DNA from 3 places in the Paenibacillus sp. M2 genome. Region 2 is predicted to be linked to each of the others. Evidence: riboswitches for the same ligand, from Rfam matches in the RefSeq annotation. Region 2 holds a riboswitch; each other region holds the start of a gene.
What was found. A riboswitch is a leader RNA that binds a small molecule or an ion and turns the genes downstream of it on or off. The one in region 2 is predicted to bind thiamine pyrophosphate.
Positions count from the first base shown of each region.

Region 1: it holds a riboswitch for thiamine pyrophosphate, as region 2 does, so the genes downstream of both, thiC (phosphomethylpyrimidine synthase ThiC) here and ACETMN_RS02445 (ABC transporter substrate-binding protein) in region 2, are expected to answer to the same signal.
Region 3: it holds a riboswitch for thiamine pyrophosphate, as region 2 does, so the genes downstream of both, ACETMN_RS04660 (ECF transporter S component) here and ACETMN_RS02445 (ABC transporter substrate-binding protein) in region 2, are expected to answer to the same signal.

Region 1 covers NZ_CP169648.1:742,118-746,407, reverse strand. The annotation lists gene ACETMN_RS03605 (hypothetical protein) at 1-279, shown strand, start outside; gene thiC (phosphomethylpyrimidine synthase ThiC) at 642-2,426, opposite strand; TPP riboswitch at 2,848-2,961, opposite strand; gene ACETMN_RS03595 (IclR family transcriptional regulator) at 3,110-3,853, opposite strand; gene ACETMN_RS03590 (alpha/beta hydrolase) at 4,213-4,290, shown strand, end outside.
Region 2 covers NZ_CP169648.1:505,360-509,649, reverse strand. The annotation lists gene ACETMN_RS02455 (hypothetical protein) at 1-239, opposite strand, end outside; gene ACETMN_RS02450 (phospholipase D-like domain-containing protein) at 410-1,810, opposite strand; TPP riboswitch at 2,245-2,357, shown strand; gene ACETMN_RS02445 (ABC transporter substrate-binding protein) at 2,565-3,605, shown strand; gene ACETMN_RS02440 (MTH1187 family thiamine-binding protein) at 3,830-4,120, shown strand; gene ACETMN_RS02435 (ABC transporter permease) at 4,120-4,290, shown strand, end outside.
Region 3 covers NZ_CP169648.1:1,007,681-1,011,970, forward strand. The annotation lists gene ACETMN_RS04650 (pectate lyase) at 1-396, shown strand, start outside; gene ACETMN_RS04655 (copper amine oxidase N-terminal domain-containing protein) at 575-1,522, opposite strand; TPP riboswitch at 1,688-1,798, shown strand; gene ACETMN_RS04660 (ECF transporter S component) at 2,066-2,659, shown strand; gene ACETMN_RS04665 (ABC transporter ATP-binding protein) at 2,660-4,237, shown strand; gene ACETMN_RS04670 (energy-coupling factor transporter transmembrane component T family protein) at 4,212-4,290, shown strand, end outside.

The DNA of each region.
Region 1 (4,290 bases), 240 kb from region 2:
GGAAGTGGACGTAATTTCTCATATACTGGTGAGAATGGTGTTGGATTCAATGCTGATCTCAAAGGGGGCATTATTATAACAGAACAGGTTGCCTCTGCCGTCTTTACAATAGAACATAAAAAGCAAGGAAATCAAAGTGGTCTATCTCAAATACAATCCAATTACTACCACATTAAAGGTACGGGCAGTGTAGGATTGAGTTTTGGAGCTCTAGAGGTTAGCTTCTCAGGCTCTGCTGATAATGATTCCAGAGGTACACTTAAAAATTTTAATTATTAATAAAGTCTTTGTTAAATATGTTTATGTAATAAAAGGTAGAATAAATTTAAATTCACAAAAGAGAACGATATAACAATCGTTCTCTTTTACACATTTCACTCAAAAAGAGAGGTGAATAAATTAATGCGCTTTTTATATATTCTTATCTTGTTCCTAGTCGGTATGGGTTCTTCCGCACTTCTACATGCTAGTAATCTTAAACTTTCTGATGGCGTGCTGTTTGTCATCGCAGGTATCCTATTTCAGATTTGGCGTAAGTTGGATTGAATCCAAGAGTTACGGTGAAGCGGGTTTGGCCTTGTCCAAACATTAATCAATATTTATAATTTAAAGCTTCAAAAAACCTTCATCACTTGGCTTCCTTAGGAGCGTGTCCGATATTCCTCGGCCTTTTCTTGCATGCCCGCTGCTACAGCCTCATTATCGGATAATCCTTTGTCTGCGGCAAAGGCACGAATGTCCTGCGTAATGCGCATGCTACAGAACTTCGGTCCGCACATGGAGCAGAAATGAGCTTCTTTGGCCCCTTCTGCTGGCAGCGTCTCATCATGGTAGGACAACGCACGTTCAGGGTCCAGTGACAGGTTGAACTGGTCACGCCAACGGAACTCGAACCGCGCTTTGGACAATGCGTCATCGCGGCGTTGAGCACGTGGATGGCCTTTCGCCAGATCGGCGGCATGAGCTGCGATCTTGTAGGCAATAACCCCTTCGCGCACATCATCCTTGTTGGGCAGGCCCAAATGTTCTTTTGGCGTAACATAACAGAGCATCGACGTGCCAAACCAGCCAATCATGGCTGCCCCAATGGCAGACGTGATATGATCATATCCTGGCGCAATGTCAGTCGTTAGCGGCCCAAGTGTGTAGAACGGTGCTTCTTTACATATCTCCATCTGCAAGTCCACATTCTCTTTGATCTTATGCATCGGCACGTGACCCGGACCTTCGATCATCACCTGCACATCATGCTTCCATGCGATCTGCGTCAGTTCCCCGAGCGTAGCCAGTTCTGCCATCTGAGCTTCGTCATTGGCATCGTAGATACTGCCTGGACGAAGTCCATCTCCCAGCGAAAACGCCACATCATACTTTTTCATAATCTCGCAGATTTCTTCAAAATGAGTGTACAAAAAATTCTCCTGATGATGCGCCAGACACCATGCTGCCATAATGGACCCGCCCCGGGACACAATGCCTGTCATCCGTTTGGCCGTCATCGGGATATAACGCAGCAGTACACCTGCATGAATCGTAAAGTAGTCCACGCCTTGCTCTGCCTGCTCTATGAGTGTGTCACGGTACAACTCCCAGGTCAGCGCCTCCGCTTCGCCATTCACCTTCTCCAGCGCTTGATACAGCGGTACCGTACCAATCGGCACAGGAGAATTACGAATGATCCATTCCCGAGTGGTATGAATGTTTTTGCCTGTGGACAGATCCATCACGGTATCCGATCCCCAGCGTACTGCCCAAGTCATCTTCTCCACCTCTTCCTCGATGGATGAGGATACGGCAGAGTTGCCGATGTTGGCATTAATCTTCACGTGAAAATGACGACCGATCAACATCGGCTCACTCTCCGGGTGATTGATGTTGGATGGCAGAATGGCCCGTCCACTCGCCAGCTCCTGACGTACAAATTCCGGTTCCACGCCCTCACGAATGGCGGCGAATTCCATCTCTGCCGTAATGACTCCCTGTCTCGCGTAGTGCATCTGGGTCACACAGCGTCCTGGCTGTGCCCGCAGCGGTTTGCCACGTAATCCGGGGTACTCTTCGGCGCCGGCTCTCTTCCCTCCGGGCTTCAGTCCGTTATCCTCCGGTTTAACCGTACGGCCCCGATAAGCTTCAACATCGCCGCGCTCTGTGATCCAACGGGTGCGCAGGGCTGGCAGACCTGCACGGATATCCGCATGAAATGCGGGATCGGTCATGGGGCCGCTCGTATCGTAGACACGCAGCGGTTCGTTATGCTCCACCCCTTGGGGAGTATTCGTGTCATGAAGGGCTATCTCACGCTCCGGTACAGCAATGTCCGACCGTGAGCCCTGAATGTAGACTTTGCGGCTGCCCGGAAAGGGCTGAACCCGTCCGGCCGCTCCTGTTTCTTTTTCCACCTGCTGACCGTTATGTTCCTGTTCCATCGCTTGTTGTCCCGTTTGATTTCCTGTACTCATGTTCGATTGTCTCCTCCTCAGTGATCATCGCTTGTTTGGTTGGTATCGTCATTAGCTCGCTTACGCTCCTGTCCAAATCATACAGAGCGCAGAGAAGAAAGAGCGATCATACACCAGACCAGAGGGAGACATTATTCATGTACAGTTAACAACAGAACGGAGGCTACCACAGATCATGGATCTATGGTGACTTCTCTCTCATCATCCAAGCCCACTTTCGCAGGTTATTGAAAAAGAAGTCGATGGAGTACGTGCTATATCGCCCGTTCACTGTATATAAAAAAGCCGGTCCCCGAAGGAACCGACTTTTATGTCCATCACCAATAATGCACCTTCATGCGGCTCCTAAACGGAGCCCTACAAGGGTCACATCATATGGTGGTTGTGGTCATATCGCCGATTACTTCCCTACGCTGGTATGATCCAGATCAGGTGCAAAGGGTCCGGAATCTCATGCGATTCCGTCTCAGTCCGGACAGTTCGGACTCCCCCAGTAACGTTAACAAGTTGCGGCACACACATGCCGCCGTTCATATTCAATGAAGCTGACCCCGATGGGCCGTCCATTACAGAGTAGCGCAACCGGAACACAAAAACAACCTTTATATTCCAGAACACCAACTCAATTTGGAAACAAACTTACATCAGCATCAGGATAACATGAGCCCCATCTGCGTAGCAGCATCCTTCAACACAGGTGCGTATTCATGCAATGTCTCCTGCGAAAGTCGGCTGACAGGCCCTGAGACCGAGAGAGCAGCTGCAATATTGCCTCGGCGATCCATAATCGGTACAGATACCGCGGCAGCTCCCGGCTCACGCTCCTCATAACTCGTCGCATATCCGTTATCCCGGATATCTCCCATTTGCGCCAAATACACCGCGGGATCAATAAACACCGGCCATTCCGGCCCGTTCATCAGTTCTTCACGATCCTCGTCCGTGGCAAACGCCATCAAAACTTTGCTGGAAGCGCCCACAGACAGCGGGAGTCTAACACCCACTGGAGCGACTCGGCGGATCGCCTGATCACTTTGCACAGCTTGAATCCGTATCCTTTCACTCCCATCACGCAAGTACAGACTTACCGTCTCCCCCAATCGATCTCTCAGTCGCTCCATCGCAGGCAGCAGCAGAATAGCGGGATCATCACTGCGGGACATATGAGCTGACAGCTCCCAGATTCGGATGCCAAGTCGGTACTTCTCTGTTGCTGCATCGCGGATCACGAACCCTCGATCCTCCAGCGTAGCCATCAAACGGTGCACTGTACTTTTGTGCAGGCCAATCTGGCTGGCAATTTCGGTGAGTCCCAGATCACTGCGTGTGGTAAAACATAATAATATATCCAGCGCCCGTTCCACAGCCCGGACGGTTAACTTGCGATCTTCCATGGCATAATGCCCTCCTCATGTTTCATCACATGAAACTTGGTTACATAAATTATATGAGAAACGGTCTCATCTGTAAACCAAAAAGAGCCAAAATTAAAATAGGCCAACGTGTAAATTTTTCCTTTTTATAAGACTTAATCCCCTGTAATTTACACACTAAGGTAATGTTACCCATATATCTTAAGAACTATATAACAATTGCGTAACAAATGCCCTCAATCAATTGACTTTGACTATATTGGAACATACGATAAAGATATATTACATTAAGATATCGCTCTGAAGCAGGCTCTGAAATCGACGCAATTCTCTTTTCATGTCGTTGTTATCTTCAACTGAACTTCAAAGGAGGGGCATTCATGTATCCAACATCCCAGAGCGAAGCCCCGCTGCAAACAAAAGTGTCCGATCTGCCCTCTTCCCTATCACCGAGGCTG
Region 2 (4,290 bases):
GACTTGTCAAAGGGCAAGGAAAAAGCAATCTTTCTCGCTACAGGCCCGACAATGAATGACTCCACCAGAAACGCGATGACAAAACATAATATGAATTGAAGCAGTATTTCAAGCGGGGACATCTTGCCGAGTAGCCCACTGTGCCATAGATTGAAGAACATCATGACCAAGACCATCCCTGTACACATCATTAATCCGAAAATAATTTGTTCCTTCTTGCTTGTTGGCAATTCTCTCATCCTCTCTGTTTACCTTCGTAATTATAGAGATGAGTAAACCCTCCACATAAGTGAACATTCCGTGAACAAATCTGATTTTCTTCCCGTGTGATGAATTGCAGGTTGACGCGAGAAACGCAAGTTTCGATGAAGCGGAGAAAAATTCAACCTCAAGAGAATGCAGTTTTTATCTACAACATAAATTTCCAGAGAAAAGACAGTTTGGATAACGCTGTGATTGCTATTCGTTTGAAAACAGAGCCTTTCTGATTCGTAGATTCTGCTGGATGCTCACCTTTAACCGCAAGTGTACTATGTGCACGTTTGATATCCATAGCCTCTGTTAGTTGGTTGGCGAATGCAGAACCGGAAATGACCACAGCAGATTCAGTATTGAGGAAGGCAGATCTGGGATCAAGATTATACGAACCAACCATGCTGAGGTAATCATCCATGACAAATGATTTGCCGTGTATGGAATAAGGGCCTTGGTATTCATAAATAGCCAGACTGGTATCAAGTAACCGCTCTTTAGAGCTTAAGTATCCCGCGAAAGCCAAAGGGTTAGGGGTCTGCTGGATTGAATTGGTTAGCATGACCCATTCTGTTTCTGGATTCATCGACAGATGTACTGCTTTCATCATTTTCTTGGTGGGAATGGCATATGGCGTCTGAAGGTACACTTTCGACTTTGCTTGATTGGCGAAATGAACAAATGCTCTCCACATGATCGGTTCTTTATACAGCCTTTGGATTGGATTGTGAATGAAAGCGACGTGGTCGGAATGAAGAGTTCCTTGAGCCCATTCCTTCGGCAACACTTTAACAAAAGGATCGCTCTGAGCGCGGGCCTTTTTATATAACTCAGCCAGCTGAGCCAGCTCTTTTAATCCTTTTGCATGATGCTGACGTTTTGCATGTTTTTCTGGTTTGGTGAATGGATGGTTCCATAACTGATCTATATATTGTTTCATTTCAACAACCGTGCTGTTCGTATTATCGTTTGGATTGTAAACAAGGACATCCCGATCGAATACATAGTCTTTTGGGGGTTGCGATGCCATGTATTTATCACCAATATTTTGGCCGCCAATAATGCCATATGTGTTGTCGACAAGAAGGATCTTGTCATGCATACGGTTATGCCATGTCCATGGCATAAATAGGTGAAGTGGTTCATAATATCTTAATTCCACATTGGGGTGAGCTGCAATGGCATCTGGAATATCACGCAACTCTCCGCGCATGCTGTGAAAAATCCCGTCTAAAATGATTCGAACATGAACACCCCGATCAGCTGCATCGAATAACGCAGCAAAAAAGAGTTGAGATGTTTTTCCTTTTTGGATGGAGTAATACGCCAGGTCGATGCTTGTTTTCGCCTCTCGAATGGTCTGGATTCTCACCTGACCCGATTGAAAGCCGTCCTCCAGGAGCATTACGCGATCTGTTGTACTTCCTTCTGTTAACGCTTTTTGCATATCCGTATTTTCAATAGTCGATGGAGACGGAACCAAAAATAAAAGGTAAGCCGTGAAAAAAACGTAGACACTATAGGACAAAATAATTGCAATTATGGTTTTAAGGATCATTCAGCACTCCCCCATTTGTATGTAAAAGTATTTATTTGTATAGCAGTACTATCTCCTTTTGTATCTAAATTATGTTGTTTAAATTACTCAAGCTGCACCGCTCAAGGTCAAACGAGCAAAAGCTGATCACTGAAATAGGGAAAGCAGCCCTTATGCGACGAGATATCAAACATCGGATTTGATCTAAGTATTTGTTGGGAGCCCTCCAGATCTTCAGCACTTAGGCTATGACCCACTATCCGGTGCTTCTACACTCAGCCAGATTTCCTTATATGATTCGCAACGATAATTATTGAAAATAACACATCTAAACAGGCTGATATACATCTGTATAAAGGCCTGTTTGATAAGTTCATATCTGTCCCCATCCAGTTCCTGACTGGACACGTTCCACCCGCTGGCCTATAATTACACCTAGTAATGCCCGTAACTTCATAGTTTCCCAGGGGAGTCGGAATTGGCCGGCTGAGAGTGTATCCCACCAAGATACTAACCCTTAGACCTGATCTGGATCATGCCAGCGTAGGAATCGGAGTATATCGAAATGGCACAGCCCTCTGGCTGAACGCCACCTCTCTAACGCCTGCACGCGTCCCGGATTACGGGACGCTTTTTTTGTTTTATTTATCGAAACAAAAATAAGTCATCCAGATCCAACTGGTATAAATCTGTCGATTTATGCAAGATGATTGGATATGAAGCCAAGGAGTACCCCGTGCCAATCGGCCGGACATACCGAAGGAGAGAATCACAGATGAAATGGCGTAAAACAATGGGACTGTTGCTCTTATGTGTACTACTGGTGACCGTGGCCGCATGTGGCGGTAAAGAAGCTGCCCCAGCTGGTCAGAACGGCAACACAAATACGGAAAGCAGCAACAAAGGTGACACTGCCGCCCTGAAAGATATTAAAGTGGTGCTCGACTGGACACCAAATACGAATCATACCGGCCTGTATGCGGCTGTGGGTCAAGGTTTTTACAAGGCTGAGGGCTTGAATGTAGAGATTGTACAACCAGGTGCCGGTGGCGCAGATACAATGGTTGCCTCGAATGAAGTGCCTTTTGGCGTAAGTTATCAGGAAAGTGTAACTCAAGCCCGTACACAAGGTGTTCCACTCGTCTCCATCGCAGCAGTTATTCAGCATAATACATCCGGGTTCGCTGCTCCGGCGGATCGGAATATCAAATCACCGAAAGATTTTGAAGGGAAAACCTATGGCGGTTGGGGTTCGCCTGTGGAAGAAGCCGTGATGCAATCCATTATGGAAAGCGACGGAGCCGATGTATCCAAAGTAAAAAACATTAACATGGGTGACGCTGACTTTTTCACCGCAGTAAAACGGGACATTGATTTCGCGTGGATTTTCTACGCCTGGACGGGGATTGAAGCTGAACTGCGCGGAGAACCGATCGACATGTTATATGTGAAGGATTATTCAGATGCACTGGATTACTACACGCCTGTTCTCGTAACGAACGAGCAGACGATTCAGAACGACCCTGAGTTGGTGAAAGCATTCCTGAAAGCCACTTCAGAAGGATATCAATACGCAATTGATCATCCCGAAGACGCAGCGAATATTCTGATCAAGGCCGTCCCGGATCTGGATAAAGACCTGGTACTGGCAAGCCAGAAATGGCTGAGTCCAAAGTACACGGATGACGCCCCGCGCTGGGGAGAACAGAAACAGGAAGTGTGGCAGAACTACACCGACTGGATGTTTAGCAAAAAACTGCTGGATGAACAGGTCGACGTGAGCAAAGCATATACGAACGCGTTTTTACCCCAATAAAATATCTCATATAAAACGAACTTAATATTTACACGAGGACGGAGAGGACAGAAATAACGTGAAAAAGCGAAGCGGTCGCCTTTATCACCGGATTTTCCCTTTAGAGAAAGGGAATCAAAAAAATCTGGGGATAACAGCGATTGGAAGGTTATTCTGTCATCGAAGTGGCAAGTGTAACCGTCATTAGTTCATTTTATATATCACGAAAGGAGCCGTGATCTCACATGGCAAGCACACTACTTAGCATTCAGGTTATTCCAAAAACGCCAAATGGCGAGAACCCTTATCCTTATGTAGATCGCGCCATTGAAGTTATTCAGCAATCTGGCCTGAAATATCAGGTGAACCCGCTCGACACCACGATGGAGGGGGAACTGGAGGAACTGCTGGAGGTTGTCCGCAAAATGCACGAAGTACTCGTCGAGGCTGGCAGCCCAAGCATCATCTCCCAGATCAAAATCGCCCATAGCCCTACTGGCTTCAGCATGGATACCCTGACGGAGAAGTACCGCTAATGAATGCCTATTTCAAAAGTGTATGGCCGCCCTTCGTGGCGGTTATTCTCTTTATAGCGATATGGCAGGGAGCTGTCTCCCTGTTCCATATCGAGAAATGGATGCTGCCCGCACCGTCCGATATCGCCCGCGAAGCAACAACCCAGGCCGAGCGACTGGGCATGCATGCC
Region 3 (4,290 bases), 500 kb from region 2:
TGTTATGGCAACTGTAATATATCGAATGTGGTCTGGCAGGACGTGGGCGAGGATGCACTGACATTGAAGTCTGCCGGAACGGTTAACATTACCGGTGGGGCAGCGTATAAGGCTTATGATAAAGTGTTCCAGATGAATGCAGCTGGAACAATTAACATCAAAAATTTCCGTGCAGATGATATTGGCAAACTGGTTCGCCAAAATGGTGGAACTTCCTTCGCAGTTAACATGACGCTGGATAACTCCAACATTTCCAATGTAAAAGATTCGATTATGCGTACAGACAGCAGCACATCACAAGGGAAAATTACGAATACCCGTTATTCCAAAGTACCAACGTTGTTCAAGGGGTTTGCTTCAGGGAAAACGAGCCAGTCAGGGAACACGCAATATTAGACAGGAGATTGAATCGCGGGAGTTGGTAAAAGTTTAAGCTCCGCTTGTAATTTGAAGTTAAAATATAACGCCAAAAAGAGCGTCCCAAGGTCATTGCCACAATGACTTTGAGGGCGCTCTTTGTAATGCAGATGTGATAATATTTCTGCTGAGCAATGTCTTATAGAGGATGCTCAGACTATTTCTCTCCCGGAACTTCAACGATGACTTTGCCTTTCTCGGGGACAACAGAACCGGTATCAATAGAGCCCAATTTGTTCATGATCTCGTAAGAGGTTTCTTCAAGCATGCGAGAGTACTTGAATGATACGAGTGTTTGACCTGTTACGGAAGGACGAGTCCCTGCTTCAGCAACGGCTTTGTTTTTAATAAAGAACAGGTCACCGATGGTTCCGGCATTTTTGCTGATGTTAGCCTGCCATTGTAGCAGTGCACTTCCATTTTTAAGGATATAATAACTGATCAGATCGTTATCCTCAACAACGAAGAAACGATCTTTTTTACCTTGCTCAAAGATGTATTCAATGGATGAATCCACCGGACCCAAAGGATTGCGAATGTACAGACGTGCTTGTCCCAGTTCAGAGAAGCGTGGCAGATGCAGTGCGGCTTCACGCGCCACAGTCAGATCGGAACTGTTATATTCTTTTACAATCGTAGCGTCGGTAGTGTAAATGTAGGCTTCCTTGGCCTTCTGGTTCCACTGCACCTTGGCACCAAAAGCTTCACCGATGGCACGGAGCGGAAGCATCGCTTTACCATTCACCAGAATCGGCGCTGAGGATAATGTCGCATTCTGACCGTTTTTCTTCATTGTTTTGCTGTTAGATGTAAGGACATACTTATCGCTGCCTGTGCTAATGCTGATCTCTTTTGTTTTGTTATTGTAACCAAACGTATAGTTTCCGAGGAATTGAAGCTCCGTCAATGCCACGTACGTAATACCCTGCCGTATGACAACATCATATTGAGCTTGAACATTGTTAATATAAGCTGTGGGTTTAGTTGCTGCGGCTTCCGCCATAGTGGATGAGAGTAAGGCAGGTGCCGTGCCTGCGGTGAGTATCGAAGCGGCAAGGACCATTTTCCATGTTTTAAGCTGCCAAACAGAATTGTAATCTTTCATCACTATCAATCTCCCTTCTAATGTTTAAGACGGACTACATAACCTAAATGTTTCATATTATGGAAATTTAACCATCAGATTCTTTCCCCTGTTACCCCAAATGAAGCATGATGATTTTTCTAGGGATTGCCACAAATACCCATCTGATGTACATTAGAAGCAATGAAATAAGTGAACCGGGAGCTCAATGAAGTTGGGCTGAGAGAGTGGCCTTGTGCCGCTGACCGTACATCTGATCTGGGTAATGCCAGCGTAGAGAACATGGATTTGCGATATGTAAGGGTGAATTGTGAGAATGAACGTGGATGAACAACAGAACTCTTTGAACTGTGGTGGTGTATCTGCCATGACGGAGGGGCGCTGGTTGATATTCCATATTTTTGACATCCACCCAATACATCATTGTGAGGATTGTACACTGTACGTAAGGCCTGCCCGGAACCGGGGAGGCTTTTTCGTTTATTTTTAGAGGTTGTTCAACCAGTCTTTTTGAACACACACTTTTACAACCCCCACAGGGAACAAAGGAAGGACGTAGAGAACATGGCAACAACAGCAGGCAACAAGCGATTGAAACTAACGGATATTCTGGTAACCATCGTGATCGCAGTAGTGTTTGGGGTGATCTACAAGATATGGGGACCTACATATGACTTGATGAAACCCTTTGGTGTTCATGCGGAGCAGATGATCTACGGCATGTGGTTTATGGCGGGCACGTTTGCTTTTGTTATCATTCGTAAACCTGGCGTGGCTATTCTAGCCGAGGTTGCGGCTTCAACGGTAAGTGCTTTTCTGGGCAGTGAATGGGGCATGTCCACACTTGTATACGGTCTGTTGCAAGGATTGGGAGCCGAGATATTCTTCGCCGCATTTTTGTATCGTAAAACCAACCTGTTTGTCACCTGTCTTGCAGCCATAGGAGCCGCAGCGGCTTCGCTTTTGCTGGATTATCAGTACGGGTATATTGATTCACTCTCGGCCTGGAATTATACGTTATTTATCGGATTCCGCTTCATCGGAAGCATCTTGATTGCAGGAGTGTTTGCTTATTATCTCGCCAAAGCATTGGAACTGACCGGTGTAACACGCTCAATCAGACCAGTATCCAAACAAGATTATGAGGCGCTGGATTAGATGAGCGTAGAGGGGAATTCGCAAGCGGTAAGTGTGACAAATCTAAGATGCAAGTTCCCGGGAGAGAAAGCCTTGGTATTTCAAGGCTTGTCTCTTTCTGTGCGTCAAGGGGAGAAAGTGCTGTTGCTTGGCCCAAGCGGCTCCGGTAAATCGACGTTATTGCAAATTCTGAGCGGTTTAATTCCACGTTCAGTTGAAATTCCGATGAAATGTGATGATATTCAGGTTCCCGCCAGAGCAGGAGTAGTCTTTCAGGATCCGGATACCCAGTTCTGTATGTCCTTTACGGATGAAGAGATCGCATTTGTTCTGGAAAACCGAAATATTCCGCGTGAAAAGATGCCAGGGCTGATTGAATATTATCTGAAACAAGTGGGGTTATCCTTTGAACAGAATCGTGTATTGATCCAGTCCATGTCTCAGGGGATGAAGCAGCGTCTCGCGATTGCTTCAATGCTTGCCATGGACCCGGAGGTATTGTTTTTGGATGAACCCACTGCACTGCTGGATGATGAGGGTACTTCCCAAGTGTGGGATACCGTTAAACGGATCGCCAGTGACAAAACGATCATCATCGTTGAACACAAAATAAACGAGATTGTGGATATGGTCGACCGCATCATTGTCTTATCACCTGAAGGAAAGATTGTGGCGGATGGGCCAGCACAGCAGGTATTCACGGATGAACGGAGCAAGTTGAGGGATTATGGAATCTGGTATCCAGGCGTGTGGGAAGAGCATGAGCAGGAGAGGGCAACAAAAGAAGAAAAGGGAAGTGCTTCTGGAGAGCTTCAATTGTGTGTGGACCAAGGCATCTCAAGTTTGGAAGCACAGCAATCGTCTGGTTTATCCGATACACCGGGTATATCCCCCATATCTCACGTCTCATCCATATTACCTGTATCACCCGCCTATCAGCCTGCACTGGACTTGCAGCAGTTCACCGGATGGCGTGGGAAAACACCTTTCATTCAGGTGGAGCAGGCCAAGGTATGGCATGGAGACTGGATTGGTATTGTCGGAGCTAATGGAGCAGGCAAGAGTTCATTGTTGTTATCTCTGATGAATATCCTGAAAACAACAGGTCATTATGAGGTGGAAAGTCAGCCTTCTGGCAAAACGGAACAGCTTGCAGATCGAATCGCGTTTGTATTTCAGAACCCGGAGTTTCAATTTGTAACCAACACCGTCGCGGAAGAAGTGGAATTCTCATTGCTGGGGGGCAGGCTTACAACGGAAGAAAGACATGCCAGAACTACTCATATGTTAAATCAATTTGGACTAGTCGACTTGTCCGAGCGCCACCCCTATCAATTATCGATGGGGCAGAAACGACGTTTGAGCGTGGCATCCGCATTGGTCAGAGAGCAGCGAATTCTGTTGCTGGATGAACCCACTTTTGGACAGGATGCCCGCAATACGTTTGCCATGTTAGCACAGCTGGAGCAATTGCGGAGAGAGGGAACAGCCATTGTTATGGTTACCCATGATCGTGAAATTGTAAAAAGATATTGCACCCGAATCTGGACGGTGGATGAGGGGAGGTTATCTGATGCAACTGTCGTTTCCTCACCGTGAAACTTGGCTTCATAACGTCAATCCGGGATTAAAGATGATCATTCTGACGATGA